3 regions of the Rhodoferax sp. RT4P68 genome follow, and region 2 is predicted to be linked to each of the others. Evidence: predicted binding sites of a transcription regulator. Region 2 holds the regulator's gene; each other region holds the start of a gene.
The links. The regulator LexA, encoded in region 2, represses DNA repair genes until DNA is damaged. The targets are predictions, from matches to a motif close to ACTGTATNNNNATACAGT.
Positions count from the first base shown of each region.

Region 1: a site for LexA is predicted at 2,631-2,648, ahead of AC099J_RS25345 (DNA topoisomerase IV subunit B). Genes of this name have one in related genera too.
Region 3: a site for LexA is predicted at 5,147-5,164, ahead of AC099J_RS21780 (PA0069 family radical SAM protein). Genes of this name have one in related genera too.

Region 1 is NZ_JBWMBB010000014.1:71,208-81,000, forward strand. It holds gene AC099J_RS25340 (lytic transglycosylase domain-containing protein) at 1-618, opposite strand, end outside; gene AC099J_RS25345 (DNA topoisomerase IV subunit B) at 618-2,597, opposite strand; gene AC099J_RS25350 (MFS transporter) at 2,712-3,932, shown strand; gene AC099J_RS25355 (hypothetical protein) at 3,929-4,063, shown strand; gene AC099J_RS25360 (class I SAM-dependent methyltransferase) at 4,087-4,644, shown strand; gene dapA (4-hydroxy-tetrahydrodipicolinate synthase) at 4,706-5,590, shown strand; gene bamC (outer membrane protein assembly factor BamC) at 5,625-6,710, shown strand; gene AC099J_RS25375 (MBL fold metallo-hydrolase) at 6,720-7,496, shown strand; gene AC099J_RS25380 (hypothetical protein) at 7,562-7,897, opposite strand; gene AC099J_RS25385 (hypothetical protein) at 8,056-8,577, opposite strand; gene AC099J_RS25390 (JmjC domain-containing protein) at 8,595-9,728, opposite strand.
Region 2 is NZ_JBWMBB010000006.1:23,494-33,286, forward strand. It holds gene AC099J_RS14395 (oxepin-CoA hydrolase, alternative type) at 1-598, opposite strand, end outside; gene AC099J_RS14400 (3-hydroxyacyl-CoA dehydrogenase) at 621-2,141, opposite strand; gene AC099J_RS14405 (hypothetical protein) at 2,201-2,389, opposite strand; gene AC099J_RS14410 (hypothetical protein) at 3,029-4,657, shown strand; gene AC099J_RS14415 (D-2-hydroxyacid dehydrogenase family protein) at 4,692-5,699, opposite strand; gene AC099J_RS14420 (hypothetical protein) at 5,875-6,279, opposite strand; gene lexA (transcriptional repressor LexA) at 6,411-7,103, opposite strand; gene adk (adenylate kinase) at 7,608-8,264, opposite strand; gene kdsB (3-deoxy-manno-octulosonate cytidylyltransferase) at 8,413-9,165, opposite strand; gene AC099J_RS14440 (Trm112 family protein) at 9,165-9,347, opposite strand; gene lpxK (tetraacyldisaccharide 4'-kinase) at 9,355-9,793, opposite strand, start outside.
Region 3 is NZ_JBWMBB010000011.1:8,167-17,959, reverse strand. It holds gene dnaK (molecular chaperone DnaK) at 1-324, shown strand, start outside; gene dnaJ (molecular chaperone DnaJ) at 411-1,559, shown strand; gene AC099J_RS21795 (YciI family protein) at 1,701-2,006, shown strand; gene AC099J_RS21790 (S-(hydroxymethyl)glutathione dehydrogenase/class III alcohol dehydrogenase) at 2,011-3,120, shown strand; gene fghA (S-formylglutathione hydrolase) at 3,113-3,970, shown strand; gene AC099J_RS21780 (PA0069 family radical SAM protein) at 4,045-5,136, opposite strand; gene AC099J_RS21775 (VOC family protein) at 5,257-5,694, shown strand; gene AC099J_RS21770 (monovalent cation/H+ antiporter subunit A) at 5,791-8,760, shown strand; gene AC099J_RS21765 (Na+/H+ antiporter subunit C) at 8,760-9,113, shown strand; gene AC099J_RS21760 (monovalent cation/H+ antiporter subunit D) at 9,127-9,793, shown strand, end outside.

The sequences.
Region 1 (9,793 bases), on a different contig from region 2:
GCCGGCCCGCTGCACAGCACCTTCGCCGGCGTTGTAGGAGGCCAGCGCCAGCTCCAGCTGCCCCGGGAACATGTCGATCAACAGGCGCAGGTAGCGTGTGCCGATGCCGATGTTGGTCTTGGGGTCGGTCAGCTTGACCTCGATCGGCGCCTTGGCATCGCCCGCCAGGCCGAAGCGCTCGGCCGTGGCCGGCATGATCTGCATCAGCCCGACCGCGCCCTTGGGCGACACGGCGGCGCGGTCGAAGCCGGATTCGGCCACGATCAGCGCCTGCAGCAACTCGTAGTCGACCTTGTGCTTGGCAGAGGCCTCGCGCAGGTGCGGCTTGAGCAGCTTGTAGGTCGGCGAGACCTCGAAGAAGTTGACCAGCTTGGCCGGCAAGGGCTGCACGTCCGATGTGAGTGCGGGGTTGATGGCGCCCTCGCCATCGCGCGTGTCGAAGCTGTCGTCGCCCTTGTAGAACAGCGTGTAGCGCTCGTCCACCTGCTCGTGCGCGAAGTGCGCCACACCGCGCGGGTCGATGTAGCCCCACACGTCGGCCAGTGCAGCCAGCGGCATGGCAGCGGCCAGCACCGTCAGCAGGCACGCGGCTGTCTTGACCTTGAACGCTGCAAACATCAAATATCTACCTCGACTGCGTCGCCATGCAATTCCATCAATTCCCGACGGGATGCGGCTTCGCCCTTGCCCATGAGTTTGGTGATCAGCTGCTCGGTCCCGGTGAAATCCGTGTGGCCGAGCTGCACCGGCAGCAGGCGGCGGGTATCAGGGTTCAGCGTGGTGTCCCACAACTGTTCGGCACTCATTTCGCCCAGCCCCTTGAAGCGGCTGATCGCCCAACTGCCTTCCCGCACGCCCTCTTTGCGCAGTTTATCGAGGATCGCCGTCAATTCGCCAGTGTCAAGTGCGTAAGCTTTGGACGCCGGCTTTTTTCCACGGGCGGGCGCGTCGATGCGAAACAGCGGCGGGCGCGCCACGAACACGTGGCCGGCCTCGATCAGCTTGGGGAAATGCCGGAAGAAGAGCGTGAGCAGCAGCACCTGGATGTGCGAGCCGTCGACATCGGCATCGGCCAGGATGCAAACCTTGCCGTAGCGCAGGCCGGTCATGTCGGGCGTGTCGTTCGGGCCGTGCGGGTCCACGCCGATGGCCACCGAGATGTCATGGATCTCGTTGTTGGCGAACAGCCGGTCGCGCTCGACCTCCCAGGTGTTGAGCACCTTGCCGCGCAACGGCAGCACGGCCTGGCATTCCTTGTCGCGGCCCATCTTGGCACTGCCGCCAGCCGAGTCGCCTTCGACCAGGAAGACTTCGTTGTGCGTGATGTCGCGGCTTTCGCAGTCGGTCAGCTTGCCGGGTAGCACGGCCACGCCCGAGCCCTTGCGCTTCTCGACCTTCTGGCCGGCGCGCTGGCGCGACTGCGCGGCCCGGATGGCGAGTTCGGCCAGCTTCTTGCCGTAGTCCACATGCTGGTTCAGCCACAACTCGAGCGCCGGGCGCACGAAGCTTGCGACCAGCCGCACGGCGTCACGCGAGTTCAGCCGCTCCTTGATCTGGCCCTGGAACTGCGGGTCCAGCACTTTGGCCGACAGCACGTAGCTGGCGCGCGCGAACACGTCCTCGGGCAGCAGCTTCACGCCCTTGGGCAGCAGCGAATGCAGTTCGATGAAGCTCTTGACGGCCGTGAACAGGCCTTCGCGCAGACCGGCCTCGTGCGTGCCGCCAGCGCTGGTGGGGATCAGGTTGACATAGCTCTCGCGCACCACCTGGCCCTCTTCGGTAAAGGCCACGCACCACTGCGCGCCCTCACCCTCGGCAAAGGTCTCGTGGTTGTCGGCGTAGCCCTCGCCCTCGAACAGCGGAATGAACGGGTCGGCCGTCAGCGTCTGCGTCAGGTAGTCGCGCAGGCCACCCTTGAACTGCCAGGTCTGCGTGTCGCGCGACTTCTCCACCGTCAGCGAGACGGTCACGCCGGGCATCAGCACGGCCTTGCTGCGCAGCAGGTGGGCCAGTTCGGCCATGGGCAGCACTTCGCTGTCGAAGTACTTGGCCTCAGGCCAGACACGCACCGAAGTGCCGGTGCGGCGGTCGCCTTCGCCGGCCTTGCGCACGACCAGCGGCTCCACCACATCGCCGTGGGCAAACACCAGGTGCGCAGCCGAGCCGTCGCGGTAGGAAGTCACTTCCAGCCGTTTGGCCAGCGCATTGGTGACCGACACGCCCACGCCATGCAGGCCGCCCGAGAAGCTGTAGGCGCCGCCCTTGCCCTTGTCGAATTTGCCGCCCGCGTGCAGGCGGGTGAAGACGAGTTCGATGACTGGGGCACCTTCCTCAGGATGCATGCCGAACGGGATGCCGCGGCCTTCGTCTTCGACGCCGATGGACCCATCGGCGAACAGCGTGACGCGGATCTTCTTGCCGTGGCCGGCCAGCGCCTCGTCGGCCGCGTTGTCGATGACTTCCTGGATGACGTGCAGCGGGTTGTCGGTGCGCGTGTACATGCCCGGTCGCTGCTTGACCGGCTCCAGGCCCTTCAGCACTCGGATGGACGCCTCGCCGTACTGCGGTTGCGCCTTTGCGGGGGGATTGCTTGCCATGGCGCGGGATTGTAGGCGCGCGCCGACCTACAAACTGTATGAAACCACAGATTCGTGCGCCATGCGAACGTCTTCCGCCAGGCAAACGTCCACCAAATTCACTACAGTCGCGCGATGACAAACACAACAAGGGCAACCCTGCCATTGGCGCGCATCTTGATCTGCGGTGGACTGATCGTCACGCTGTCCATGGGCATCCGCCACGGTTTCGGCCTGTGGTTGCAACCCATCACGCAGGCACAGGATTGGACGCGCCAGACCTTCGCGCTGGCCATTGCGGTGCAGAACCTGTCCTGGGGCGTGGCAGGCATCTTCGCCGGCATGGCGGCCGACCGCTTCGGCGCTCTCCGCGTGCTGCTGATCGGGGCAGCGCTGTACGCCGTGGGGTTGATCGGCATGGCGCACTCCAGCACGCCGCTGATGTTCTCGCTCAGCGCCGGCATCATGCTGGGGATGGCCCAGGCCGGCACCACGTATGCCGTGATCTTCGGTGTGATCGGCCGCAATGTGTCGCCCGAACGGCGCAGCTGGGCCATGGGCGTGGCCGCTGCGGCGGGATCGTTCGGCCAGTTCCTGATGGTGCCGGTTGAGGGCTTTTTGATCGCGCGCTTCGGCTGGCAGGAGGCCCTGGTGATTCTGGGCGTGGCAGTGCTGTTGATCATGCCGCTGGCCTTCGCGCTGCGCGAGCCAGGCTTCTCAGGCAACAGCGCAGCACGGCGCGAGCAAAGCATCGTCCAGGCATTGGTCGAGGCGTTCAAGTACCCCAGCTTCCAGCTGCTGATGGCGGGCTACTTCGTCTGCGGCTTTCAGGTCGTGTTCATCGGCGTGCACCTGCCGAGCTACTTGAAAGACAAAGGCCTGACGCCTGAAGTCGCCAGCTACGCGCTGGCGCTGGTCGGGCTGTTCAATGTGTTCGGCACCTACATCGCCGGCAGCCTGGGCCAGCGCATGCCCAAGAAGAACATCCTCTCGTTCATCTACTTCGCGCGCGCCGTGGTGATCAGCCTGTTCTTGCTGGCGCCACTGAATGCTCTGAGCGTCTACCTGTTCGCGGCCAGCATGGGGCTGCTGTGGCTGTCGACGGTGCCGCCCACCACGGCAGCGGTGGCGTCGATCTTCGGTGTGCAGCATTTGTCGATGCTGGGCGGCTTCGTGTTCTTCTCGCACCAGATCGGCTCGTTCCTGGGCGTCTGGCTGGGCGGTGTGCTGTACGACCGCACCGGCAGCTACGACGTGGTGTGGGGCATCACCATCGCGCTTGGCGTGTTCGCGGGGTTGGTGAACCTGCCGGTCAAGGAAGCGGCGATTCAGCGGCCTACGCTGAAGCCGGCTTGAAGACCATGCGCACCGCCGGCAAGATCACCCTGGCCGTGGCCGCCGCAGCGGCGCTGGCAGGCGTGTTCGCCATGTACCTGCGGCCCGAGTTCCTGGTCGATCTGTCGAACCAGGTCTGGGCCTGCTTCTGATGGTTGCGGTGCCCGTGCAGCCGATGCAGCCGCTGCACCCACCCTCCAGCTGGGTGCTGCGCTGGGCCCACCTGGTGCCGAATGGCGGCAGTGCGCTCGACGTGGCCTGCGGCCCGGGCCGGCATGCATACTGGCTGCATGACCGAGGCTGCCGGCTGACCGCGGTCGACCGCTCCCCCGAAGCCATCGCCAGCCTGGCCCCGCTGGTGGCGGCAGGCGCCGAGGTCGTGCAGGCCGACATCGAGACCGGGCACTGGCCGTTCGCGGGCCGCCGGTTCGATGCGGTCGTGGTGACCAACTATCTGTGGCGCCCTTTGCTGCCCCAGATCATCGAGGCCGTCGCGCCTGGCGGTGTGCTGCTGTACGAGACCTTCGCCCAGGGGAACGAGACGGTCGGCAAGCCTTCGCGCGCGGATTTCCTGCTGGCACCCGCCGAACTGCTGCGCGCATGCACAAGCCTGCGCGTGGTGGCGTTCGAGGACGGTTTCGAAGACGCGCCACCACGTTTCGTGCAGCGCATCGCCGCGGTCCGCGAGCTTGCCGACACACGCCCGGAACTCCCCGCGAGGCACCGGCTCTGACCCTTCGGCCCAGCGAAGTGCGCTGGGTAGAATGCTCGTTTTTCCGTTTCAGACTGCGGACATGACACCCATTACCGGCAGCATCGTGGCGCTCGTCACACCGATGTTCGAGGACGGCAGCGTGGACTACCCCACGCTGCGCAAGCTGATCGATTGGCACATCGCCGAGGGGACGGATTGCATCGGCGTGGTCGGCACGACGGGCGAATCGCCCACGGTCAACGTCGAAGAACACTGCGAGATCATCCGCGTCTCGGTCGAACAGGCCAAGGGCCGCGTGCCCATCATGGCGGGCTGCGGCGCCAATTCGACGGCCGAGGCGATCGAGCTCACACGCTTTGCCAAGAAGGTCGGCGCCGATTGCCAGTTGCAGGTCGTGCCCTACTACAACAAGCCCACGCAAGAGGGCCAGTACCAGCATTTCAAGGCCATTGCCGAGGCGGTCGGCGATCTGCCCATGGTGCTCTACAACGTGCCCGGCCGCACCGTGGCCGATCTGCTGCATGACACCGTGCTGCGCCTGGCCCAGGTGCCCGGCATCGTCGGCATCAAGGAGGCGACCGGCAACATCGAACGCGCTCAGTGGTTGATCCGCGATGTGCCCCCCGGTTTTGCCGTTTATTCCGGTGATGACCCGACGGCGGTGGCGCTGATGTTGTGCGGCGGCCAGGGCAATGTCAGCGTCACCGCCAACATCGCTCCGCGGCTGATGCACGAACTGTGCTTGGCCGCCATCGCTGGCAACGCACAGAGCGCGATGGAGATCCAGCGCCGGCTGCTGCCGGTGCACAAGCACTTGTTCGTCGAGGCCAACCCGATTCCGCTGAAGTGGGCGATGGCGCGCATGGGCTTGTGCGGGGAGACCATGCGCTTGCCCATGACACCACTGTCAGTCGCCCACCATCCCGTGGTGGAAGGCGCCCTGCGCGCCAGTGGCCTGCTCTGAACGCAGCGCCGGTTATTCAACAGGAATTTCGTACGTGAACCAATCCGCAAGAATCGCGCTGCTGGCGCTGGCCCTTTCGCTGGGCGCCTGCTCGGTGTTCGATGGCGACAAGATCGACTACAAGAGCGCCGGCAAGGCCCCCTCGCTGCAGGTGCCGCCCGATCTGACGCAGCTCAGCCGGGACAGCCGCTACGTGGTGCCCGGCAGCGCCGTCACCGCCAGCGCCTACCAGACCGCGCAGCCGCAGGCCGGCGTGCCGGTCGCCGCATCCAATCTGGGCGACGTGCGCATCGAACGCACCGGCAACCAGCGCTGGCTGGTGGTCGGCCGCGCACCCGACAAGCTGTGGGAACCTGTGCGCGAGTTCTGGCAGGAGAACGGTTTCCTGCTGACGCTCGATCAGGCCAACCTGGGCATCATGGAAACCGACTGGGCCGAGAACCGCGCCAAGCTGCCGCAGGACTTCATCCGCAGCACGCTGGGCAAGGTGCTCGATTCGGTCTACTCCACCGGCGAGCGCGACAAGTTCCGCACGCGCCTGGAGCGCACCCCCAACGGCACCGAGATTTTCATCAGCCACCGCGGCATGGTCGAGGTCTACCCCGACAACCAGACGCGCGAGCGCACCGTGTGGCAGCCGCGTGCCGTCGACCCTGAGCTCGAGGCCGAGTTCCTGCGCCGCCTGATGGTCAAGCTCGGCGCCACGACCGAGCAGGTGCGCACGGCCGTCGCGGCCGAAGCCGCAGCCCGTCCGACCTCGCGCATTGCCACCGTCAACAACTCGCCGGTGGTGCAGATGGACGAAGGGTTCGACCTGGCCTGGCGCCGCGTCGGCCTGGCGCTGGACCGCACCGGCTTCACGGTCGAAGACCGCGACCGCAGCCAAGGCATGTATTTCGTGCGCTACGTCGAACCAACGGCCGACAGGAAGGAGCCCGGCTTCTTCAGCAAGCTGCTGAACTTCGGCAGCTCGCCTGCCGTGGCGCCGCTGAAGTACCGCATTGCCGTGCGCAGCCAGGGCGCCGCCACCACGGTTTCGGTGCTGAACGCCGAGGGCGCGCCCGAAGCCTCGGCCAACGCGCAGCGCATCGTCAAGGTCATCGCCGACGACTTGCGCTAGCCTCAGGGCGTGCTGCGTTTCAAGAACCTGGGCAGCGGCAGCTCAGGCAACGCCACGGTGGTGGAGGCGACGCAAGACGGCCGCCCCACCCGCCTGCTGGTCGATTGCGGATTGGGGCCGCGCACGCTGGCGACGCGGTTGGGAGAAGCTGGCCTGGCCCTGACGGACCTGGACGCCATCTTCGTCACGCACGAGCACAGCGACCACATCGGCAGCGCCTGCAGGATCGCGCTGCGCCACCGCATTCCCCTGTGGATGAGCTACGGCACCTATGCGGCCATCGGCACGCCAGAGCTCGACGGCCTGCTGCGCATCGCACGTGACAGTGAAGCCATCGCCCTCGACGCCCTGCAGCTGCGGCCCTTCACCGTGCCGCATGACGCACGCGAGCCCCTGCAGCTGCGCCTGAGCGACGGCGCCACTTGCCTGGGCATCCTGACGGACCTGGGCCACGCCACGACGCATGTGCTGGACCAGCTGGCCGGCTGCAGCACCATGTTGCTGGAGTGCAACCACGATCCGGATTTGCTGGCCGACTCGCCCTACCCGCTGTTTCTGAAGCGGCGCGTGGGCGGATCGCACGGCCACCTGGCCAACCATCGGGCTGCGGGCATCGCTTCCGCGCTCGCGCCGCATGGCCTGCAGCGTGTGGTCGGCGCGCATCTGAGCCGCCAGAACAACCGGCCCGACCTGGCGCTGGCTGCCCTGGCAGGCGCGGTCGGCTGCGACGCGCTGGAACGCAGCGTGGCCGACGCGCTGCTGGGCACGCCCTGGATCAGCGTTTAAGGCCCCAAAAGCAAAAGGCCACCTTGCGGTGGCCTTGGGCTTGAGCGCGCGAACGCGCCTGGCTTTTACTTCTTGGCAGCGTCTGCAGCGGACTTGACGGCGTCCGCAGCAGCCTTGGCAGCGTCGGACGCTGCAGCAACACCCGAGGCGGCAGCGTCGGCTGCGGTGGCAGCAGCGCCTTGCGCAGCGGCGGCCGCGCTGTTGGCAGCGTCGGACACGGCAGAAGCGGCGGACGCAGCAGCGTCGGCAGCAGGCGCCATGGCAGGAGCCGGTGCGGGCTCAGGTGCTGGCACGACGACCGCTGGTGCGGGCGCAGGCGCGGGCATCGGCTCTTCCTTCTTGCCGCAAGCAGCCAGAGCAACGGAGGCCATCAATGCAGCCAGTACGAGAGTCTTGTTCATTTGGTATTCCTTGTGTGCGAGTGAAATTCTGGAGGAGTGCAGCCCTCTCCTGAGGCTGCAGCAACCGAGGTGAAAGCACCCGATCGCTTTCAACTCAGCCGGCGATTATAGCCAGCCACACCCCCAGAACTAGCGTTAACCCCAATCGTAACGACTCGTCACAGTCCGAGCACCGAGGCCGCGAACGCGGGTGTGCTCTTGCGCAACCACGGCGCCAAGGTCTCGCGCAACTGCACGCGGCGCACTGGCTCGGTGCCCGCCACGCCTGTGCAGCGGTCGGTGTCCAAACGGTGCAGTGCCCATTGCGGGCTGACCATCAGGCTGGGCAGCGCCAGCGGGTCGGCGCTGCGGCAGGCGTGGCTGTCGATCAGGTGCGACCAGCGGCTGCGCCACGCCACGAAGCGCGCGTGGCGCCGCACCACCTCGTCGTAGTGCCGCGCCAGCAACACACAACGGCGCCCGGTGCGCGCCCAGGCCTGCAGGTCCTCACACACCGCGCGCTCACCCAGCGGCCAGTCCTCGAAGGTGTCATCGCACATGACGATCTCCTGCCAGCCGTCACGCGCGGCGACGTGCAGCGCATCGCGCAGCCATTGCTGGAACTGCACGCGGCCCTCGAAGCGGCCTTGCGGCAAGGACACCGGCAAAGGCTTTGGCACTTGATCGGCAGGCTCTTGCATGGGCTGCCCCACGACATTCAGCCCGGCGCCAACGGCCGCAACCAGCCGTCGGCACACCAGCGCGCCAACAGTTCGCGTGCGCCGGCGCTGGCCGTCGCAAGCTCGCGCGCGTTCAACTGCCGCGTGTCTGCCAGACGCCGCATCAACCGTGCATCGCGACCGCCGGCGCGGTAGCCTTCACCGTTCAGATAGACGTGACGGCCGTCATAGAGCATGCGGCTGCGCCGGTCCAACGCCACGCCGTGCTGCAGGTCCGGCGCGTCGGCCTCGCCCGACGCGAACCACACCTGGGGCTTGGGCTCGCTCAGGATCTCGCCCAGCGCGCAGTCCAGCGCATCGGGGTCGGCCAACAAGGCGGACAGGGCTTCCTGCGCAAAGCTGCGCAGCGCCTGGGGCATCAGCGCCGGCTCGGCCGTAGCCGCTTGCCCAGGGTCGCGGTACAGCGCAGGGCCAAGCGCATCGTCGGCCGTCTCGGCCATCCGCTGCAGCAGGTCGCGTGCGATGCCGGCGCGGTCCGGCGCGCGAAAGCCGATCGAGCAGGTCATGCATTCGCCGATTGCCTCGCCGTCGTGGGCATAGCGCGGCGGCAGGTACAGCATGTCGCCGGGCTCCAGCACGAATTCGTCTTCGGGCTCGAAGTTCGCGAGGATCTTCAACGGCACGCCCTCTTGCAGTTGCAGATCGCGCTGGCGGCCGATGCGCCACCGCCGCCGCCCATGGGCCTGCAGCAGAAACACGTCGTAGCTGTCGAAGTGCGGGCCCACGCCGCCGCCATCTGTCGCGTAGCTGACCATCACGTCGTCCAGCCGCGCCTCGGGCACGAAACGAAACTGCTGCAACAGCGCGTGCACGGCGTCGTGGTGCAGATCGACACCCTGTACCAGCAGCGACCATGCCCGCTGGCCGAGGGGCGGCAGCGCACGCCGGGCCAGCGGGCCGTGGCGCATCGTCCAGCCGCCCGCGCCGTGCACGACCAGGCGCGACTCGACGTCCTCCTGCTCGGCCAGCCGAAACAACTCGGCACGCGCGAGCGGCGCGCAGAAGCCGGGCACGGCGCCGCGCACCAGCAACGGCTTTTTCTGCCAGTGGCGCTGCATGAACCGCTCGGGGCTGAGGCCGCCCAACAGCGGCAAGGGAGTGGTGGTGTCCATCATTTCCTTCGTGCGCGACTGGCACGGGCCAGACAGGGGCGCCCGGCGAAGCTGCGACAATTCTT
Region 2 (9,793 bases):
GTTGCGCGGCCAGGGCCAGCGCCATCTGCAGCGCACTGCCCGGCGCGGCGATGCGGTTGACGACGCCGAGCGCGTGCAGGCGTTCGGCGTCGATGCCGTCGCCCAGCATCAGCAACTCAGTCGCCAGTTGTCGCGGCATGGCACGCGCCAGATGCCAGCTGGCACCGCCCACGGGCGACAGGGCGGCGCGGCTCTGGTCCAGCGCGAACACCGCGTTGCGTGCGGCCACGACGAAGTCGCAGGCCAGCACGAGCGCAAAGCCGTCGCCGGTGGCGGCCCCTTCGACGGCGGCCAGCACCGGCTTGGGAAAGGTGCGGATCGACTCGATCCAGCTGTGCAGTCCCTCGACGTGCCCGGCCTGTTCGAGCGCGGACGCGCGCTGCTCGGTCTGCAGGCGATGCGCGTCGCCGCCGCCGCTGAACACCGCACCCTCACCGGTGATGACCACCGAGCGCACCTCGTCGCTGGATTCGGCAACGTTGAGCGCCTCGATGCCGGCAGCGTGGATGGCCGGGTCGAGCGCATTGCGTTGCTCGGGGTTGGACAGCGTGAGCACCATGGTCTGGCCATGGCGGGTGCTTTGGAGTGCGGCGGACATGGCGTGCAGTATCCGGCAGCTCTCAATCTTCCTCGTGCAGCAGGCTCAGCCCGAGCGCGCCGCGCCGACGCAGCCAGGGGCTGGGCCGGTAGCGTGGGTCGCCGTAGACGGTCTGCATGTTGAACAGCACCTCCAGCATGCTGGCGGGGCCATAGCGGTCGCCCATCGCCAGTGGCCCCAGCGGATAGCCCAGGCCCAGAGTCACGGCCAGCTCCAGGTCGCGCGGCGAGCAGATGCGCTGCTGGCAGATGTCTGCGGCGATGTTGACGATGGTGGCCACCACACGCTGCGTGACGAAGCCGCCGCTGTCGCGCACCACACTGACGGCCTTGCCATCGCGTGCGAACAGCGCGTGGGCGGCCTCGCGCATGTCGATGCGCGTGGCCGGGTTGGTGGCCAGCACGCGGCGCCGCGTGGCGGCGTCGTCCACCAGCAGGTCGATGCCGAGCGTGCGTGTCGGGTCCAAACGCTCGACCACGGCCACCGTGGTGACGTCAAAGCCCAACGGAGCCACCAGCGTCAGAGCCTGGGCCGAAGGCGCGCTGCCGGTCTCGATGCGCGCGCCGAGGTCCTTGAGCAACTGCAGCAGCTCGATGCGGCGCGCCGCCCGTGTCGAGACCCAGACCGGTGGCAGCTCGGCCACCTGCGGCGTGGCGGGCTCGGCCGGCACCTGGGCGACGCCGTCCTGGTAGCGGTAGAAGCCTTCACCCACCTTCTTGCCGACCATGCCGCCGGCCAGGCGCTGGGCGGTGATCACGCTCGGGCGGTAGCGCGGCTCGTCGTAGTACTGGCGGTAGACCGATTCCATCACCGGATGCGAGACGTCCAGCGCTGTCAGGTCCATCAGTTCGAAAGGGCCGAGCTTGAAGCCGATTTGGTCCTTCAGGATGCGGTCGATGGTGGCGAAATCGGCCACGCCCTCGCTGACGATACGCAGGGCCTCCGTGCCGTAGCCGCGCCCGGCATGGTTGACGATGAACCCTGGAGTGTCTTGCGCCTGCACGGGCGTGTGGCCCATCTCGCGTGCGTACTGCGACAGCGCAGCGCAGACGCTGGCGTCGGTCTTCAATCCGGCAATGACTTCCACCACTTTCATCAGCGGCACCGGGTTGAAGAAGTGGTAGCCGGCAAAGCGCGCGGGGCGCTGCAAACCGGCGGCGATGGCGGTGATCGACAGCGACGAGGTGTTGCTGACGAGGACCGCGTCCGGTCGCAGGAGTGTTTCCAGTTCTGCAAACAGCGCCTGCTTGACGTCGAGCCGTTCGACGACCGCCTCGATCACCAGATCACAGTCCGCCAGGTCGGAAAGCCGCGTCGTTTCGACCAAAGCCGCCCGATGCGATGCCAGGCGCGCGGTGTCCAACCGCCCCTTCTGGTGCAACTTGTCCCATTGCTGCAACACTGCCGCACAGCCTTGCGCGACAGCCTGCGCTTGCACGTCGAACAGTTTGACGGTGCTACCCGCTTGTGCTGCAATTTGCGCGATTCCGCGGCCCATGGCGCCGGCGCCAACGACGCCAACCACCGCATACGTAGTGTTCATTCGGCAATTATCACCAGCGGTTCTGGTGGTATCGTGATCGAATCATTTGCATATAAAACCTAGTGACTCTCAAAAACAAGCTCGTTGGCGTGGCCTTGCTGGGTGTAGCGATGAGCAGCTCGGCATTGACCTTGGGACGGGCACGCGGCGCGGTCGTCTTGGGCCAGCCCCTGAGTCTGGCGATCGAAGTACGCGTCGACAGCCCTGATGAGGCCACTGCCCAGTGCTTCAGCGTCGAAGTCTTGCATGGCGATGTGGCGATCGATGCGAGCCGCGTTCGGGTGGTGGTGCAGTCACAAGGCGGCTCGTCGCAAGATGCGGTGATTCGCGTGCGTTCCAGCGCAGTGGTCGACGAGCCCGTGGTGGGGCTGGTGCTGCGCGCCCTGTGCGGCCAGCAGGGGTCGCGCCGCTACGATTTCCTTCCTGAGTTTCCGCCGGAATTGTTGGCCAACCAGGCGCCGGTCGCTGTGGTGCCGGATGTCTCGACACTGACTCCCGGGCCGGTTGAAGCAAACACGACCAACGGGGTGGGCGCGATCGCGACGCCCGTACCTTCGCGGGCACCGGTGCCATTGGCACGTCCACCGGCGGCGTCGGCGCCTGCTGCCGAGGCGCCTTCCGCGGCCCAGGATGCGCGGCCCACGCCGGCACCGCCTCCTTCCGTCGTCCGCGCTCCTTCCGCAGCGCCGCGTCCTGCGGCACCGCGCCCAGTCCAACGGCCCAGGCCCCGTCCTGCTCCCGCAGTCCAGGCCGCAGCTCCGAAGGCGGCACCCGCACCAGCCAAAGCACCGGCGCCCGCGCCAGCCGTGGCGAGCGCCGACGCCGCGCCGGGAACCAGTGCCGGAAGCCCACGCCTGACCTTGGACGCACCTGGCGACCGACCCGCCTTGCGCGGCACTGTCGCGTTGGGTGCAGCGCCGGCCGAAAGCCTGCCGCAGCGCGCCGAGGCCGCTGCCGCATGGCGTGCCTTGAACGCCAGCCCTGAAGAAGCGCTGCGTGCCGCCGAGCGGTTGCAGGCACTGGAGACACAGGAAAAGGCCGCGCGCGATGCGCGCCAGAAGGCCGAGGCCGCACTGCTGGCACGGCTGGAGCGCGCCGAGCGCAGGCTGGACGAGGCCGAGAACAACCGCGTCGACATCGCCATCGTCTACGGCATGCTGGCGCTGCTGCTGGCCGCCATCGCCGCCGCCGCTTTCTTCTGGAGCCGCGCTCGCAAGAGTGCGCAGGAAGCCGCGCACTGGGCGCAAGGCGCAGCCGCCGGGTCGCATGGCGTCGATGCGCGCCAAAGCATGCAGCCGTCCACTCGGCAGGCTACACGCGATGGCGTGGACAGCGCCTTGCTGTCCGCACCGGGCGATGTCTGGGCGCCATCGCCCAAGCCTTCCGCAGCAGTGCCCGCCCCGGCACCCACGCCGCGGCCGCTGCCAATTCCGTTCCCCATCGCCAGCGCGCCCCGCGAGCGTGGGCTGGGCACCGATGCTGCGCTGATGCGCGCAGCCAACCCGGAAGATTTTCTGGACGCGCAGCAGCACGCAGACTTCTTTGTCTCGCTGGGCCAGTACGACCAGGCGATCGAGGTGCTGAAGAAGCACATCGACGACAACGCGGAAATGAGCCCGCTGGCGTATCTGGAGTTGATGAAGATCTACCACACGCTCAGCCGCCAGAGCGACTACAACGCCGCGCGCCAGGACTTCCACGCCCACTTCAATGCGCGCGTGCCGAATTTCGCAGCGTTCACGGACGAGGGCATCGGCCTGGACGACTACCCGGCCACGATGCTGAGCATCGAGACCGCCTGGGGCACGCCGCGCGTGTTGGACACGATCGAGGCCAACATATTCCGGGCCGAGGGCGACCCGGGCAAACCGCTGGATCTTGCCGCCTACCGCGATCTGCTGCTGCTGTATGCGGTGGCCAAAACCCTGGCGCGCACCGACGAGGAATCGACGGGCGACATGGCAGGCCGCCTGCCGGGCCTGGGCGGTGGGTCGAGCGATTCGTCGTTCATGCCGCAGCGCCTGACCCGGCCGGATTTCACGGCGTCGCTCAACACGCCGGATTCGAGCTTCGCGCGCTCTGCGGCCGCGCCGCTGACTGGTAGTGCAGCCGCTGCAGCAGCTGCGGCCTCCGCTGCAGCCGTGGCAGCCTCCTGGGCCGAGCCCGAACTCGATTCGGCGCCAACGCCGCTGGGCGGCCAGGATGCCGGTCTGGCGCTCGATCTGGATCTGTCGAACTCGTTGTCGCTGGCGCTGGACGACGCGCCGGCTTATCCGCAGATTCAAGCGCCACGGCTCTCGCCTGTGTCCGAGGTGGATATCGATCTGCCGCTGCTGGAGATGGAGATCGAGCCCGAGACCGGCATGCAGACCAACCCTGCGCTGTTGGGCGAAACCGCGCCACAGCCGCCGGTGGCGGTTCCGCCATCCAAGCCGGAGTTCGACAGCGGCATGATCGATTTCGACCTGTTCGATCCGAACACGGAAGCTCGGATCGCACCCAAGTCGACGCGGTGATGGGGCGGGGCTGGTTGCGTTTGGCGCTTGGCGTTTAGCGCCGAACCTGCAGTGAACCCGGGTTCACGATATTGGTCGGCGTGCCCTTGATGAAGTTCAGCACGTTGTCGAAGGCGGCATTGAAATACATCTCGTAGCTTTGCAGTTCCACATAGCCGATGTGTGGGGTGCAGATGCAGTTTTCTAGCCGCAACAGCGCATGGCCCTGCAAGATGGGCTCGCTCTCGAACACGTCGACGGCGGCCATGCCCGGCCGGCCGCGGTTCAGGCCTGCCAGCAGGGCGTCTGTCTCGATCAGCTCAGCGCGCGAGGTGTTGACCAGCAGCGATGTGGGCTTCATGCGCGACAAGTCCTCCAACGTGACGATGCCGCGCGTCTCCTCGTTCAGGCGCAGGTGCAGGGAGACGACGTCGCAGTTGGCAAACAGTTCCTGCTGACTGGAGGCGACGTGGTGGCCATCGGCAGCTGCGCGCTCGCACGATCCGGCACGGCCCCATACCAGCACGCGCATGCCGAACGCGCGAGCGTAGGTGCTGACGATCTGCCCGATGCGGCCATAGCCGAAGATGCCCAGGGTCTTTTCCCGCAGCACGGTGCCCAGGCCGAAGTTCGCCGGCATCGATGCGGTCTTCAACCCGGACTGCTGCCACGCGCCGTGCTTGAGGTTGCCGATGTACTGCGGCAGCCGCTTGGTCGCAGCCATGATCAGAGCCCAGGTCAGCTCTGCAGGCGCCACTGGCGAACCCACGCCTTCGGCCACGGCGATGCCGCGCTCGGTGCAGGCCGCCACGTCCACGTGGGCACCGACACGGCCGGTCTGGGCGATCAGCTTGAGCTTGGGCAGTTTCTCGATCAACAGGCGATTCAGGTGCGTACGCTCGCGGATCAGCACGATGATGTCCGCATCGCGCAGCCGCACCGAAAGCTGGCCTAGTCCCTTGATCGTATTGGTGAAGACCTTGGCCGCGTAGGGATCGAGCTTGGCAGCGCAATCGAGCTTGCGCACCGCGTCCTGGTAGTCATCGAGGATCACAATGTTCATGCGGGCATTGTGCCTCGCGTGCCGTGCAGAGCCGGCCAGCCAGACGGCTTCGACGGGGCTGCCGTCCGGGCTGGCGGCCGTGTGACATCGGCGTGTTGGCCGGCGTGTTGGCCGGCGTGTCAGCCGGTGCGTCGGCCGGTGCGTCAGCCGACGACGCAACGCTCGGCGCCGTCAGTCAGCTGCGGTCGAAACCGCTGGCCGCTTCTGCAGCGGCCAGCCGGTCCAGTTCGGCGCAGACATCGGCCATACGGCCGGAGATCACCATGCGGCCCGCCGCGTTGCGCGCCTGGTGGGGCTCGACGACACGCAGCACCCGCAGTGGCATCGTCGCGCCGGCCCGATGCGGCCCGCGCTCTGTCAGCCGGTCGCTCCGGTTGGCAGCGCTGGCCCATCTGCCGAGCAAGCGGCGCGCCAGACGGGCGACGCGGTGCCGCGCTGCAGGCTGCACCGGCGGCGTGCCGCTCCGGTGCACTCGGGCTGGCGCAGTGCTGCTGGCACGGCCAAGCTGTGGCCAGTGCAGTTCGAGCCACGCAGGCAGGGCTTGAACCACGCGAGCGGCTGCGAAGATTGCGATTCCCATGTCAACTCCTCTCCCCGAAATAAGGGGGTGTACACAGGCAGGATTGGTCGATAAGCCCGCAGCGAGAGGGTTGTCGTGCCACTGCACGGCCAAACGCCCGCCACCTCGCGCTGCGGACAAGTACGTACCGCTTACATCAGCATGGTGTTGCGGATCAGGCCGACGGCCAGACCTTCGATTTCGAACGGCTCACCGGGCTCCACGACGATGGTCGGATAGTCCGGGTTTTCGGGTAGCAACTCGATGTTGTCCTTGTTGCGCCGGTAGCGCTTGACCGTGACTTCGTCGCCGATGCGGGCGACGACGATCTGACCGCTCTTGGCGTCTTTGGTGGCACGCACTGCCAGCAGGTCACCGTCCATGATGCCGATGTCGCGCATGGACATACCGCGCACGCGTAACAGGTAATCGGGCTTGTGCTGGAACAGGCTGCTTTCGACGTAATAGGTCTGGTCCACATGCTCCTGCGCCAGGATCGGCGAGCCGGCCGCCACACGGCCGATCAAGGGCAGTGCCAGCTGAGCCAGCTCTTGCAGCGGCAACATGAATTGCTTGTTGCGCGCGGCGTGCAGAGAGCGCAGCATGTCGCCGCGCAACCGGATGCCGCGAGATGTCCCGCTCACCAATTCGATGGCGCCCTTGCGCGCCAGGGCCTGCAGGTGCTCTTCAGCCGCGTTGGCGGACTTGAACCCCAGTTCGCTGGCGATCTCTGCGCGAGTCGGGGGCGCGCCGGTGTTGGCAATGGCGGACTGGATCAATTCCAGAATCTGTTGCTGCCGAGCCGTGAGCTTGACAGGGAAGGCATTGGACGAAGCGTCGGACATGGCATTTCCTTTCGGGCTGGAGCAGTTCTGTTGATATTTCCAGTATCTGTATTTTTAACCAGTTTTCTGCACTGTGCAAGCATTCGCTGCAGCTTGCCCACCTCGGTCGGGATTTCGTGGCTTCCTGCAACGGGGGTACGGAGGCGTCAGTGGCCGTTGCCTGCCACGGCCGTCGTGCAATGGATTGCGCATGCGGACCCACCCGCGCAGGCAGGGCGTGCTGACCTGCGCAGTCCTGCGCTTCGAGAGTGTCTTGTGGGAGCGTGAAGGTTAGCGGCACGGGCTTGCATCCGTGCATCGGCAGTCGGCGCAGGCAGTCCGGCAACGCCGCCTGCACTGTGGCGAGCCTGAATATCAAACCGTGTTGTCAGCGCTGCCATGAGCACTGCACGTTTCGGGCCGTACGGCCGCAAGTTGACTGGCCGTGCCTCGCATGCTGCGACGCCTCGAACGTCCGCCCGTCGAACCGCCGTCAGGCAGCAGGCAGCGTGCGCCTGGTGGCCGTCAGTCGGCCAGGGCTGCCAGCGCGCGCGCGGTGATCTCGTCGACCGTGCCCGTGCCCGAGATGCTGCGGTATTTGGGTGCCTGCGCCGGGTCGGCTGCAGCCCATTTGGCGTAGTACTCGACCAACGGTCGGGTCTGTGCGCTGTAGACCTCCAGGCGCTTCGCGACGGTCTCCTCGCGATCGTCGTCGCGCTGCACCAGAGGCTCGCCCGTGACGTCGTCGACGCCCTCGACCTTGGGGGGGTTGAACTTGGCGTGGTACGTGCGGCCCGACGGCGCGTGCGAGCGGCGCCCGCTCATGCGTTCGATGATGGCGTCGAAGGGAACGTCGATTTCCAGCACGTAGTCGAGCTTCACGCCCGCGGCCTTCATCGCGTCGGCCTGGGGGATGGTGCGGGGGAAACCGTCGAACAGGAATCCGTTGGCGCAGTCCGGCGCGGTGATGCGCTCCTTGACCAGGCCGATGATGATGTCGTCCCCCACAAGGGCACCCGAATCCATGACCGATTTGGCCTGCACGCCCAACGGGCTGCCCGCCTTGACCGCAGCGCGCAACATGTCGCCAGTGGAGATCTGGGGAATCCCGAACTTTCTGCAGATGAAGGTGGCTTGCGTGCCTTTGCCGGCGCCCGGCGCGCCCAACAGAATCAGTCTCATGGATGTCCTCGGATGTTGTGAAGCTCGCGACACTGCTGGCAGAGCGTGCCGCCGCAGTGTTTCATGCGACCGAGGATAGCATGCGACCTTCCGTGATTTGCGCTCTTGACGCCGGCCCGCACGTCCCCCAGGCGCCTGCGGCGAACGGTTAGAACAGCCGCCGCACGCGCTCCAGGTCTTGCGGAGTGTCCACGCCCACCCCCGGCGGCTCGTGCGTCACGTGCACGGCGATCTCGTGGCCGTGCCACATCGCGCGCAGTTGCTCCAGGGCCTCGATGTTCTCGATAGGCGACTGTGCGAGCAGTGGAAACTGGCGCAGGAAGCCAGCGCGATAGCCGTAGATGCCGACATGGCGCAACGGCGCGAGCGCGGGCAGGGCGGTGTTGTCGGCGGCGTAGCCATCGCGCCACCAGGGGATCGGGGCGCGGCTGAAGTACAGCGCGCAGTCGCGCGCGTCCAGCACTACCTTGACAACATTCGGGTTGCGCAGATCGTCGATGGTAGTGATGGCATGGGCCGCCGTGCTCATGCTGGCTTGCGGGCGCTGCGTCAGCAGGTCTGCCACGGCATCGATCAGCAGAGGGGCGATCAGCGGTTCGTCGCCTTGCACGTTGACGACCACGTCCTGGCCGTCCAGGCCGAGCAGAGCGCAGGCCTCGGCCAGTCGGTCGCTGCCGGAGGGATGGTCGACACGCGTCAACACCGATTCGACACCGTAGGCCGCGCAGGCCGCTGCGATGTCGGCGCTGTCGCAGGCCACCACCGTGCGCGTGGCGCGCGACTGCATGGCGCGTTGCGCGACCCGCACGACCATTGGCACCTCGCCCAGCAGAGCCAGCGGCTTGTTGGGCAGCCGCGTGGACGCCAGGCGCGCCGGGATCAAGACGGTGAACGGGGCCATCAGCGTTCGATTTCGTCGTCGCTCAGGGTGCGGGCCTCGTTCTCCAGCAGGATGGGAATGTCGTCGCGCACCGGGTAGGCCAGCCTGGCGCTGCGCGAGACCAGTTCCTGGCGTTCGCGGTCGTACTGCAGCGGCCCCTTGGTGACGGGGCAGACCAGCAGTTCCAGAAGTTTGCTGTCCATGGCGGGGTCAGGAAGTCGAAACCGGCAATGGTACCTGCGGCCCTGTCGAGGAAGGCGTCGGCGAGCCCAGCATGCGGTCGAGCGCCTGCAGCAGCCCTTCGTCCAATGTCAGCTCCAGCGGCACGGCCCAGGCGTGGGGGTGTTCCGCCCACAGCTTGACGGCGTCCTTCGCAGTGCACAGCCAGACCGCCGGTGCCTGAGCGGGGGGCTGCCAGCCGGCGAAGTCGAAGTGGTCCGGCAGCGGCAACTCACGCACCTCGTGCAGGCCGGCGGCGCGCAGCATGTCGAAAAAGCGCTGCGGCCGTGCGATGCCGGCCAGGGCCAGCACCGGCGTGTCGGCCAAGCTGGCCAGCGCCATGCGCGTGCCATCGGCCTGCTGCGCCCACTGGCCAAGCCGGCGTCGCGCGCGAAAGCCTTCGAACGCCGGTTGCTCCCCGGTGTGCACG
Region 3 (9,793 bases), on a different contig from region 2:
AAGAGCCTGGCCGAACACGGCGACAAGCTGGAAGCCAGCGAGAAGGATGCCATCGAAGCGGCCCTCAAGTCGCTGGACGAAGCGCTCAAGGGTGAAGACAAGGCTGCCATCGACGAGAAGACCGCAGCGCTGATGACGGCGTCCGCCAAGCTCGGCGAGAAGGTCTACGCCGACATGCAGGCCAAGCAAGCCGCAGAAGGCGCGGGCATGGGTGCGGCAGGGGCCGGCCCCGAGGCCGCGCAGGGCGCGGAGTCCGCATCGGCCAAGCCGGCCGCCGACGACAACGTGGTCGACGCCGAAGTCAAGGAAGTGAAGAAAGGCTGATCCTGCCGGCCTGATCCGCAGCGCGCCGCGTCGCCCCCAACCCGGGCCGACGCGGCGTTCGTGTTCCATCCAGCCGCAGTTCCACCATGTCCAAACGCGACTATTACGAAACCCTCGGAGTGCCCAAGAACGCCTCCGAGGAAGAGGTCAAGAAGGCCTACCGCAAGCTGGCGATGAAGTACCACCCGGATCGCAACCAGGGGGATGCCGCCAAGACTGCGGAAGAGAAATTCAAGGAGGCCAAAGAGGCCTACGAGATGCTGTCGGACGCGCAAAAGCGCGCGGCCTACGACCAGTACGGCCATGCCGGCGTCGACCCCAACATGCGCGGCCCCGGCGGGCCTGGCACCGAGGGGTTTGGCGGCTTTGCCGAGGCCTTCGGCGACATCTTCGGCGACATGTTCGGCCAGCAGCGCGGCCGCCCCGGTGCCGGCGGTGGTCGCCAGGTGTTTCGCGGCAGCGACCTGTCCTATGCCATGGAGATCACGCTGGAAGAGGCGGCCCGCGGCAAGGACGCGCAGATCCGCATTCCCAGCTGGGAAGCCTGCGAGACCTGCCACGGCAACGGGGCCAAGCCGGGCACCCAGCCCAAGACCTGCACCACCTGCAACGGCCAGGGCGCCGTGCAAATGCGTCAGGGCTTCTTCAGCGTGCAACAGACCTGCCCCACCTGCCGCGGCACGGGCAAGATCATTCCGGAGCCGTGCACGGCCTGCCAGGGTCAGGGCAAGCTGAAGAAGCAGAAGACGTTGGAGGTGAAGATCCCCGCCGGCATCGACGATGGCATGCGCATCCGCAGCGTGGGCAATGGCGAGCCGGGTTCCAACGGTGGGCCCCCGGGCGATCTGTACATCGAGATGCGGATCAAGAAGCACGACATCTTCGAGCGCGATGGCGGCGACCTGCATTGCTCGGTGCCGGTGAGCTTCATCACGGCGGCGCTGGGTGGCGAGATCGAGGTGCCGACACTGGCCGGCAAGGCCGCCATCGACATCCCCGAAGGCACGCAGGCCGGCAAGCAGTTCCGCCTGCGCGGCAAGGGCATCAAGGGCGTGCGCGACAGCTACCCGGGCGACCTGTACTGCCACATCACGGTGGAGACGCCCGTCAAGCTGACCGAGCACCAGCGCAAGCTGATGCGCGAGTTGGAAGAGTCGCTGAAAAAGGGCGGTGGCAAGCACTCGCCCAGCGGCGACAGCTGGACGGATCGCCTGAAGAAGTTCTTCAGCGCGTGAGCGCAGCGCCGGGCCGCCCCAAGCAAGCTCGCTCCGCAGTGCGCAGCGCGCAGGCACCCCAGTGACCATGGCGCGGGCCAGTGGCCCGCGTCGTGCGCTCCATGTCGCGGTTAGAGTCGCGGGTCCATTTCAGGAGATGTCATGTCCACCTACTTCGCGATCCAGACCCTCGACAAGCCCGGCCACACACAGACGCGTGCCGACGTGCGCGCCGAACACCTTGTCTACCTGAAAGCGCACATGCACCGCCTGGTGGCAGCGGGCGCTCTGCTGGAAGACGACGGCGCATCGACCGCCGGCGGCGGCATTCTGCTGATCGAGGCGGCCGACCGGGCCGATGCCGAGCGCTTTGCCAACGACGACCCGTACGCCAAGGCCGGCCTGTTCCAGTCCATCACTGTGACGCGCTGGCGCAAGGCCTTCGTCGACGGCAAATCCTTCGTCTGACACCATGAAAACCAAAGCTGCAGTCGCCTGGAAAGCCGGTGCCCCGCTGACCATCGAGACGGTCGATCTGGAAGGCCCCAAATTCGGCGAGGTGCTGGTGGAGATCAAGGCCACGGGCATCTGCCACACCGACTACTACACGCTCTCGGGCGCCGACCCGGAAGGCATCTTCCCGGCGATCCTGGGCCATGAAGGCGCAGGCATCGTGGTCGACGTCGGCCCTGGCGTGACCACCTTGCAAAAGGGTGACCACGTCATTCCGCTGTACACGCCGGAATGCCGCCAGTGCAAGTTCTGCCTGTCGCGCAAGACCAACCTGTGCCAGCTGATCCGCGGCACCCAGGGCAAGGGCCTGATGCCCGACGCCACCAGCCGCTTCAGCCTGGACGGCCAACCCATCTTCCACTACATGGGCACCAGCACGTTCAGCAACTACACGGTGGCGCCAGAGATCTCGCTGGCCAAAATCCGCAAGGACGCGCCGTTCGACAAGGTCTGCTACATCGGCTGCGGCGTGACCACCGGCATCGGCGCGGTGATCTTCACGGCCAAGGTGGAGGCCGGCGCCAACGTGGTGGTGTTCGGCCTGGGCGGCATCGGGCTGAACGTGATCCAGGGAGCCAGGATGGTGGGCGCCGACAAGATCATCGGCGTGGACCTGAACCCCGCGCGCGAAGCCATGGCGCGCCAGTTCGGCATGACGCACTTCATCAACCCCAAGGAACACGCCAACGTGGTGGATGCCATCGTGCAGCTGACCGACGGCGGCGCCGACTACAGCTTCGAGTGCATCGGCAACACCAAGGTCATGCGCGACGCGCTGGAGTGCACACACAAGGGCTGGGGCCGCAGCATCATCATCGGCGTGGCCGAGGCGGGCGCCGAGATCTCGACCCGCCCGTTCCAGTTGGTGACCGGTCGCAAGTGGGAAGGCTCGGCGTTTGGCGGCGCACGCGGCCGCACCGACGTGCCGAAGATCGTCGACTGGTACATGGATGGCAAGATCAACATCGACGACCTGATCACGCACACCATGCCTTTGGCCGACATCAACAAGGGCTTCGACCTCATGAAGCGCGGCGAGTCGATTCGCGGCGTGGTGCTGTATGACTGAAGCCTCTGCCGTGAAGACCCTGTCCGAGCACCGCGCCTTCGGCGGCGTGCAAGGCTTCTACGAACACGCTTCGCATGAGATCGGCCTGCCGATGCGCTTCGGCGTCTACCTGCCGCCGCAGGCCGCACAGGGCCCCGTGCCGGCCCTGCTCTACCTGGCGGGCCTGACCTGCAACGAAGAGACGTTTGCGGTCAAGGCCGGTGCACAGCGGCTGGCCGCCGAGCTGGGTCTTTCGATCATCACGCCTGACACCAGCCCGCGCGGCGCCCAGGTGCCGGGTGAATCGGACAGCTGGGACTTCGGCGTCGGTGCCGGCTTTTATCTCGACGCGACCGCATCGCCCTGGGCCAAGCACTGGCGCACCGAAAGCTGGCTTCTGCGCGAACTGCTGCCGCAGGTGGCGCAGCACTTCGCAATCGATGGCGAGCGCATGGGCCTGTTCGGCCATTCGATGGGCGGGCATGGCGCGCTGACGTTGGCACTCAAATACCCAGGCCGCTTCAAATCACTGTCGGCCTTCGCGCCGATCTGCGCGCCCACGCAGTGCCCCTGGGGCGAGAAAGCGTTCAGCGGATACCTTGGCGCGGACCGCGCGGCCTGGGCGGCGCACGATGCCAGCGCGCTGATGCAGGCGCAGGGCGGCGCGCCCTACCCGGCCGGCATGCTGGTCGACCAGGGCCTGTCCGACAAATTCCTGGCCGAGCAGTTGCACCCGCATCTGCTCGAAGCCGCGTGCCGGGCTGTGGGCCAGCCGTTGACGTTGCGCCGGCACGCCGGCTACGACCATGGCTACTACTTCATCCAAAGCTTCGTGGCCGATCACCTGCGCCACCACGCGGCGCAGTTGTAGCGCCTCTGAGCCGGTCGACCAGGCGGCCATCGACCTGGCGCCGATCGACCTGGCGCCCATTGACCGCGCAACGCTCAGAACAACGCGCCCTGCCCGTCCAGCGCCGGCCGACGGAACTGCGACGCATCCAGCGGGTGCCGCTCGCGGTTGAACCCCAGCCGCGCGCAGGCCTTCTCGAAGCGTTGGCGGATCAACTCGGCCCAGATGCCGCTGCCCTTCATGCGCGTGGAGAAATCACTGTCGTAGTCGCGCCCGCCCCGCATGTCCTGCACCCGCGCCATGATGCGTTCGGCCCGCTCAGGCACATGCAGCGCCAGCCAGTCGCGAAACAGCGGCGCCACCTCCCAGGGCAGGCGCAACACGGTGTAGAAGGCGCTGCGCGCGCCGGCCTCCCAGGCGGCGGCCAGCACCTGCTCCATGTCTTCGTTGAGGAACGGGATCTGCGGCGCCACGCTCACGCCGACGGGAATGCCGGCCTCGGCCAGCGCGCGGATGGTGCGCAGCCGGCGTTGCGGGGCGGCGGCCCGCGGCTCCAGCGTGCGGGACAGGTGGCCGTCCAGCGTGGTCACGGTGACGTAGACGGCGGCCAGGCGCTGCGCGGCCAGTGGCGCGAGCAGGTCGAGGTCGCGTTCGACGCCGCTGGACTTGGTGATCAGCGACAGCGGGTGCCGTGCCTCGGCCAGCGTCTCAATCACGGCGCGCGTCAAGCGCAGCTCGCGCTCCACCGGCTGGTAGCAGTCGGTCGCGGTGCCGATCACCAGCGGTGCCGGCACGTATGCGCGCCGGCCGATCTCGGCGCGCAGCACCGCGGCAACGTTGCGCTTGGCGATGATCTTGGTCTCGAAATCCAGCCCGGGCGACAGGTTCAGGTAGCTGTGCGTGGGCCGCGCAAAGCAGTAGATGCAGCCATGCTCGCACCCGCGGTAGGGGTTGATCGACTGGTCGAAAGGAATGTCGGGCGACTGGTTGCGGCTGATCACGCTGCGTGCGTCTTCCCAGATGATCTCGGTCGGCACCGGCGCGCCCGCCTGCGCCGCACCCTCCTCCAACGTGCCCCAGCCGTCGTCGAACGCATTGCGCGCGTCTTTGGCAAACCGGTGCGCCATGCGCGTGGCGGCGCCACGGCCCTTGAGTGCCGCAAGCGGGATGGATGTCTCGGTGGGCATGGTCTTGAATACTGTTTATTAAATCAGTATATTGGCGACCCGGGCCGGCGGCAACCGCGGGCTGTCGAAGTCCGGCCCGCTGCTTCGTCGACCGCTCATCCCCACCACCAGGAGCCCACCATGGCCAGCGTCAGCACCTACCTCAACTTCAACCGCACTACCGAAGAGGCGTTCGAGTTCTACCGATCGGTCTTCGGCGGCAGCTTCGAAGGCGGCATCCACCGCATGGGCGACGCGCCTGCCATGCCCGGCCAGCCCCCATTGGCCGATGCCGACAGGCAACTCGTCATGCACGTGGCCCTGCCGATCCTCGGTGGCCACGTGCTCATGGGCACGGACGCGCCCGAATCCATGGGCTTCAAGCTGAACCAGGGCAACAACGTCTACGTCAGCCTGCACCCGGACACGCGCGCAGAGGCTGACCGGCTTTTCAACGCATTGGCCGCCGGCGGCAAGGTCGAAATGCCCTTGCAGGACATGTTCTGGGGCGACTATTTCGGCAGCCTGTGCGACCGGTTCGGCACCTGCTGGATGGTCAACTGCTCCGCGAAAGCCTGATCGGCCGCTTGCGGTACGCCACGCGCGGTCAATAGACCCGCCCCATCCGGGACACCTCAAAGGGGTTACCCGGATCGATCGATAAAATTGATCGCAATGTCCCTGGTCCTGCTTGTCATCGCCCCCTTCGTCGGCAGCGTCCTCGCGATGTTCATGCCGTCCAATGCCCGGAACCGGGAGGCGCTGCTGGCAGGTCTGATTGCGCTGGGCTGCGCGCTGCAGACGGCGTTTCTGTTCCCCCAGATCAGCGGCGGCCAGGTGTTGCGCGAGGCATTCATCTGGCTGCCCTCGCTCGGCGTGAACCTGGTGTTCCGCCTGGACGGGTTCGCCTGGCTGTTCTGCATGCTGGTCAGCGGCATCGGTGCGCTCGTCGTGCTGTATGCGCGCTACTACCTCTCAAGCTCCGACCCGGCGCCCCGCTTCTTCGCCTTCTTCCTCGCCTTCATGGGCGCGATGATGGGTGTGGCGTTGTCAGGCAACCTCGTGCAGATGGTGCTGTTCTGGGAACTGACCAGTCTGTTCTCGTTCCTCTTGATCGGCTACTGGCACCACCGGCAGGACGCCCGGCGCGGCGCCCGCATGGCGCTGACGGTGACTGGCGCCGGCGGGCTGTGCCTGTTCGCCGGTGTGCTGTTGATCGGCCGCATGGCCGGCAGCTACGACCTGGACGTGGTGCTGGCCTCAGGCCCTGTCGTGAAGGCGCACCCGATGTACGCCACGGCGCTGGTGCTGGTGCTGCTGGGCGCCTTCACCAAAAGCGCGCAGTTCCCGTTCCACTTCTGGCTGCCGCGCGCCATGGCCGCGCCCACGCCGATCTCGGCCTACCTGCACTCCGCCACCATGGTCAAGCTCGGCGTGTTCCTGCTGGCCCGCCTGTGGCCCACGCTGTCCGGCACCGAGCAGTGGTTCTGGCTGGTGGGCGGGGCCGGCGCCATCACGCTGCTGATGGGCGCCTATGTGGCCATGTTCCAGCGCGACCTGAAGGCGCTGCTGGCCTACTCCACGATCTCGCACCTGGGTCTCATCACGCTGCTGCTGGGCCTGAACAGCCCGATGGCCGCAGTCGCGGCCGTCTTCCACATCATGAACCACGCGACCTTCAAGGCGTCGCTGTTCATGGCGGCTGGCATCATCGACCACGAATCGGGCACGCGCGACATCCGCAAGCTGTCCGGCTTGCTCAAGCTGATGCCCATCACCGGGCTCCTGGCCATCATTGCCAGCGCGGCCATGGCTGGGGTGCCGCTGGTCAACGGCTTCTTGTCCAAGGAGATGTTCTTCGCCGAAACCGTGTTCCTGGCATCCTCGTCGTGGGTCGACGTCGGCCTGCCCGTGCTCGCCACAGTGGCTGGCCTGTTCAGCGTGGCCTACTCGGCCCGCTTCGTGTTCGATGTGTTCTTCGGCCCCTCGTGCATCGGCGCCGTGCCCAAGCCGCCGCACGAGCCGCCGCACTGGATGCGTGTGCCGGTCGAGCTGCTGGTGCTGGCCTGCCTGGTGGTGGGCGTGGCGCCGGAGTGGTCGGTCGGCCCGCTGCTGGCCGCCGCCGCCGTGCCGGTGGTCGGCGGCGTGCTGCCCGCGTACAGCCTGGCGGTGTGGCACGGCTTCAACCTGCCGCTGATGATGAGCCTGGTGGCCCTGGCCGGCGGCGCGGCGCTGTACCTGGTGCAGCGTCGCCAGCGCACCACCGGTGGCCTGGACAGAACGCCGCTGCTGCACCACCTCAACGGCCAGCGCATTTTTGAGAATCTGCTTGCGCGCCTGAGCGAGCTGGGCCGGCGCAGCCGGCGCGTGCTGTCCACGCGCCGGCTGCAGACACAGCTGCTGGCGCTGGTCTGCGTGGCTGTGGCCGGGGCCGGCACGGCGCTCTGGTTCGAGCCCGCCGCGCCGGGCGAACGGCCGCCGCTGTCGTTCTCGCCGATGTTCGCGATGACCTGGGTCATCGGCTGCATCTGCGCAGTGGGTGCCGCCTGGCAGGCCAAGTTCCACCGCCTGGCCTCGCTGATGCTGTCGGCTGGCGCCGGCCTGATCTGTTGCGTGACCTTCATCTGGTTCTCCGCGCCCGACCTGGCACTGACGCAGCTGGTGGTGGAGGTCGTCACCACCGTGCTGATCCTGCTGGGCCTGCGCTGGCTGCCGATGCGCAGCAAGTTCGTCGTGCAGTCAGCGCGCGACCGCATCCTGCCCTGGGGCCGGCGCGGGCGCGACCTGCTGGTGGCCAGCGCCGCCGGCTGCGGCATGGCGGCGCTGGCCTGGCTGGTCATGACGCGGCGCTTCCCGCAGAGCATTTCGCCCTTCTTCCTGGAACGCGCGCTGACTGAGGGCGGCGGCACCAATGTGGTCAACGTGATGCTGGTGGATTTCCGCAGCTTCGACACCTTCGGTGAAATCACCGTGCTTGGCGTCGTCGCGCTGACGGTCTACGCGCTGCTGCGGCGCTTTCGGCCGGCGCCTGAATCGATGGCACTGCCGCCGCAACAACGCGCCCAATCCGACGATGGCAGCAGCGACGTGTTCAACCCGCGCCTGGCCAAAGACACTGCCGTCGGCTACCTGATGGTGCCCGCCGTGCTGGTGCGCCTGCTGCTGCCGCTGGCCGTGCTGGTGGCGGTCTACTTCTTCATGCGCGGGCACAACGCACCGGGTGGCGGCTTCGTCGCCGGGCTGGTGATGTCGGTGGCGCTGCTGCTGCAGTACATCGTCTCGGGCACCGAGTGGGTGGAAGAGCACTTGCGCATCTACCCGCGCCGCTGGATCGGCACCGGCCTGCTGCTGGCGCTGGCCACCGGTGGTGGTGCCGTGGTGCTGGGCTACCCGTTCATGACCACGCACACCGCCCACATCCTCGTGCCGGTGTTGGGCGAGCTGCATGTGCCCAGCGCACTGTTCTTCGACATGGGCGTGTTCGCGCTGGTCCTGGGCTCCACCATGCTGATCCTGACCGGCCTGGCCCACCAATCGGTGCGCAGCCACCGCTGGTCCGAGGAACAGGCCGAGCGCGCGGCCGAGGCCCGCGCCGCTGAAGCCCACGCCGCCAGCGCGGCCGCCAACGTGCCGCAGCCCGCCTGATGGAAGCCGTGCTCGCCATCGCCATCGGCGTGTTGACCGGCTCGGGGGTCTACCTGCTGCTGCGCCCACGCACCTTCCAGGTCATCATGGGGCTGACGCTGATCTCCTACGCGGTCAACCTGTTCATCTTCAGCATGGGCCGGCTCAAGGTCGACAGCGAACCGGTGCTGCTGCCCGGCGTAGTCGCCACGCTGGCCAACACCGCAGACCCCATGCCCCAGGCCCTCGTGCTGACCGCCATCGTCATCGGCTTTGCCATGACCGCGCTGTTCCTGGTGGTGCTGCTGGCCTCGCGCGGCCTTACCGGCACCGACCACGTGGACGGCGCCGAGCGCCAGGAGGCAGGGGAATAGCGTGGCCGACCTCATGAACGACCTGATCCGCCTGCTCGACCGGCTGCTCGAACTCAGCATGCCGCACCTGGTGGCGGCCCCCGTCCTGGTGCCGATGCTGACGGCGGCGCTGATGCTGATGCTCAACGAGGGGCAGCGTCGCACCAAGGCCACGCTGACGGTGATCTCCGGGCTCATCGGCCTGCTGGTGGCGCTGGCGCTGCTGCGCTGGGTCAACGCGCCGCAGACCGGCGACGGCCCGGGCTCCATCGGCGTCTACCTGCCGGGCAACTGGGTCGCGCCCTTCGGCATCGTGCTGGTGGCCGACCGTCTGTCCACCATGATGGTGGCGCTGACCGGCGTCATCGCGTTCGCCGCGTCCATCTACTCCACCTCGCGCTGGGACCGGGCGGGTGTGCACTTTCACCCCATGCTGCAGCTGCAGCTGATGGGGCTGAACGGCGCCTTCCTGACGGGCGACCTGTTCAACCTGTTCGTGTTCTTCGAGGTGATGCTGGCCGCGTCCTACGGCCTGCTGCTGCACGGCTCGGGCCGGCTGCGGGTGCAGGCCGGGCTGCGCTACATCGCCATCAATCTGGCGGCGTCGTTTCTGTTCCTGATCGGCGCTGCGCTGCTGTATGGCGTGACCGGCACGCTGAACATGGCCGACCTCGGCCAGCGCATCGCCGCACTGGACAACG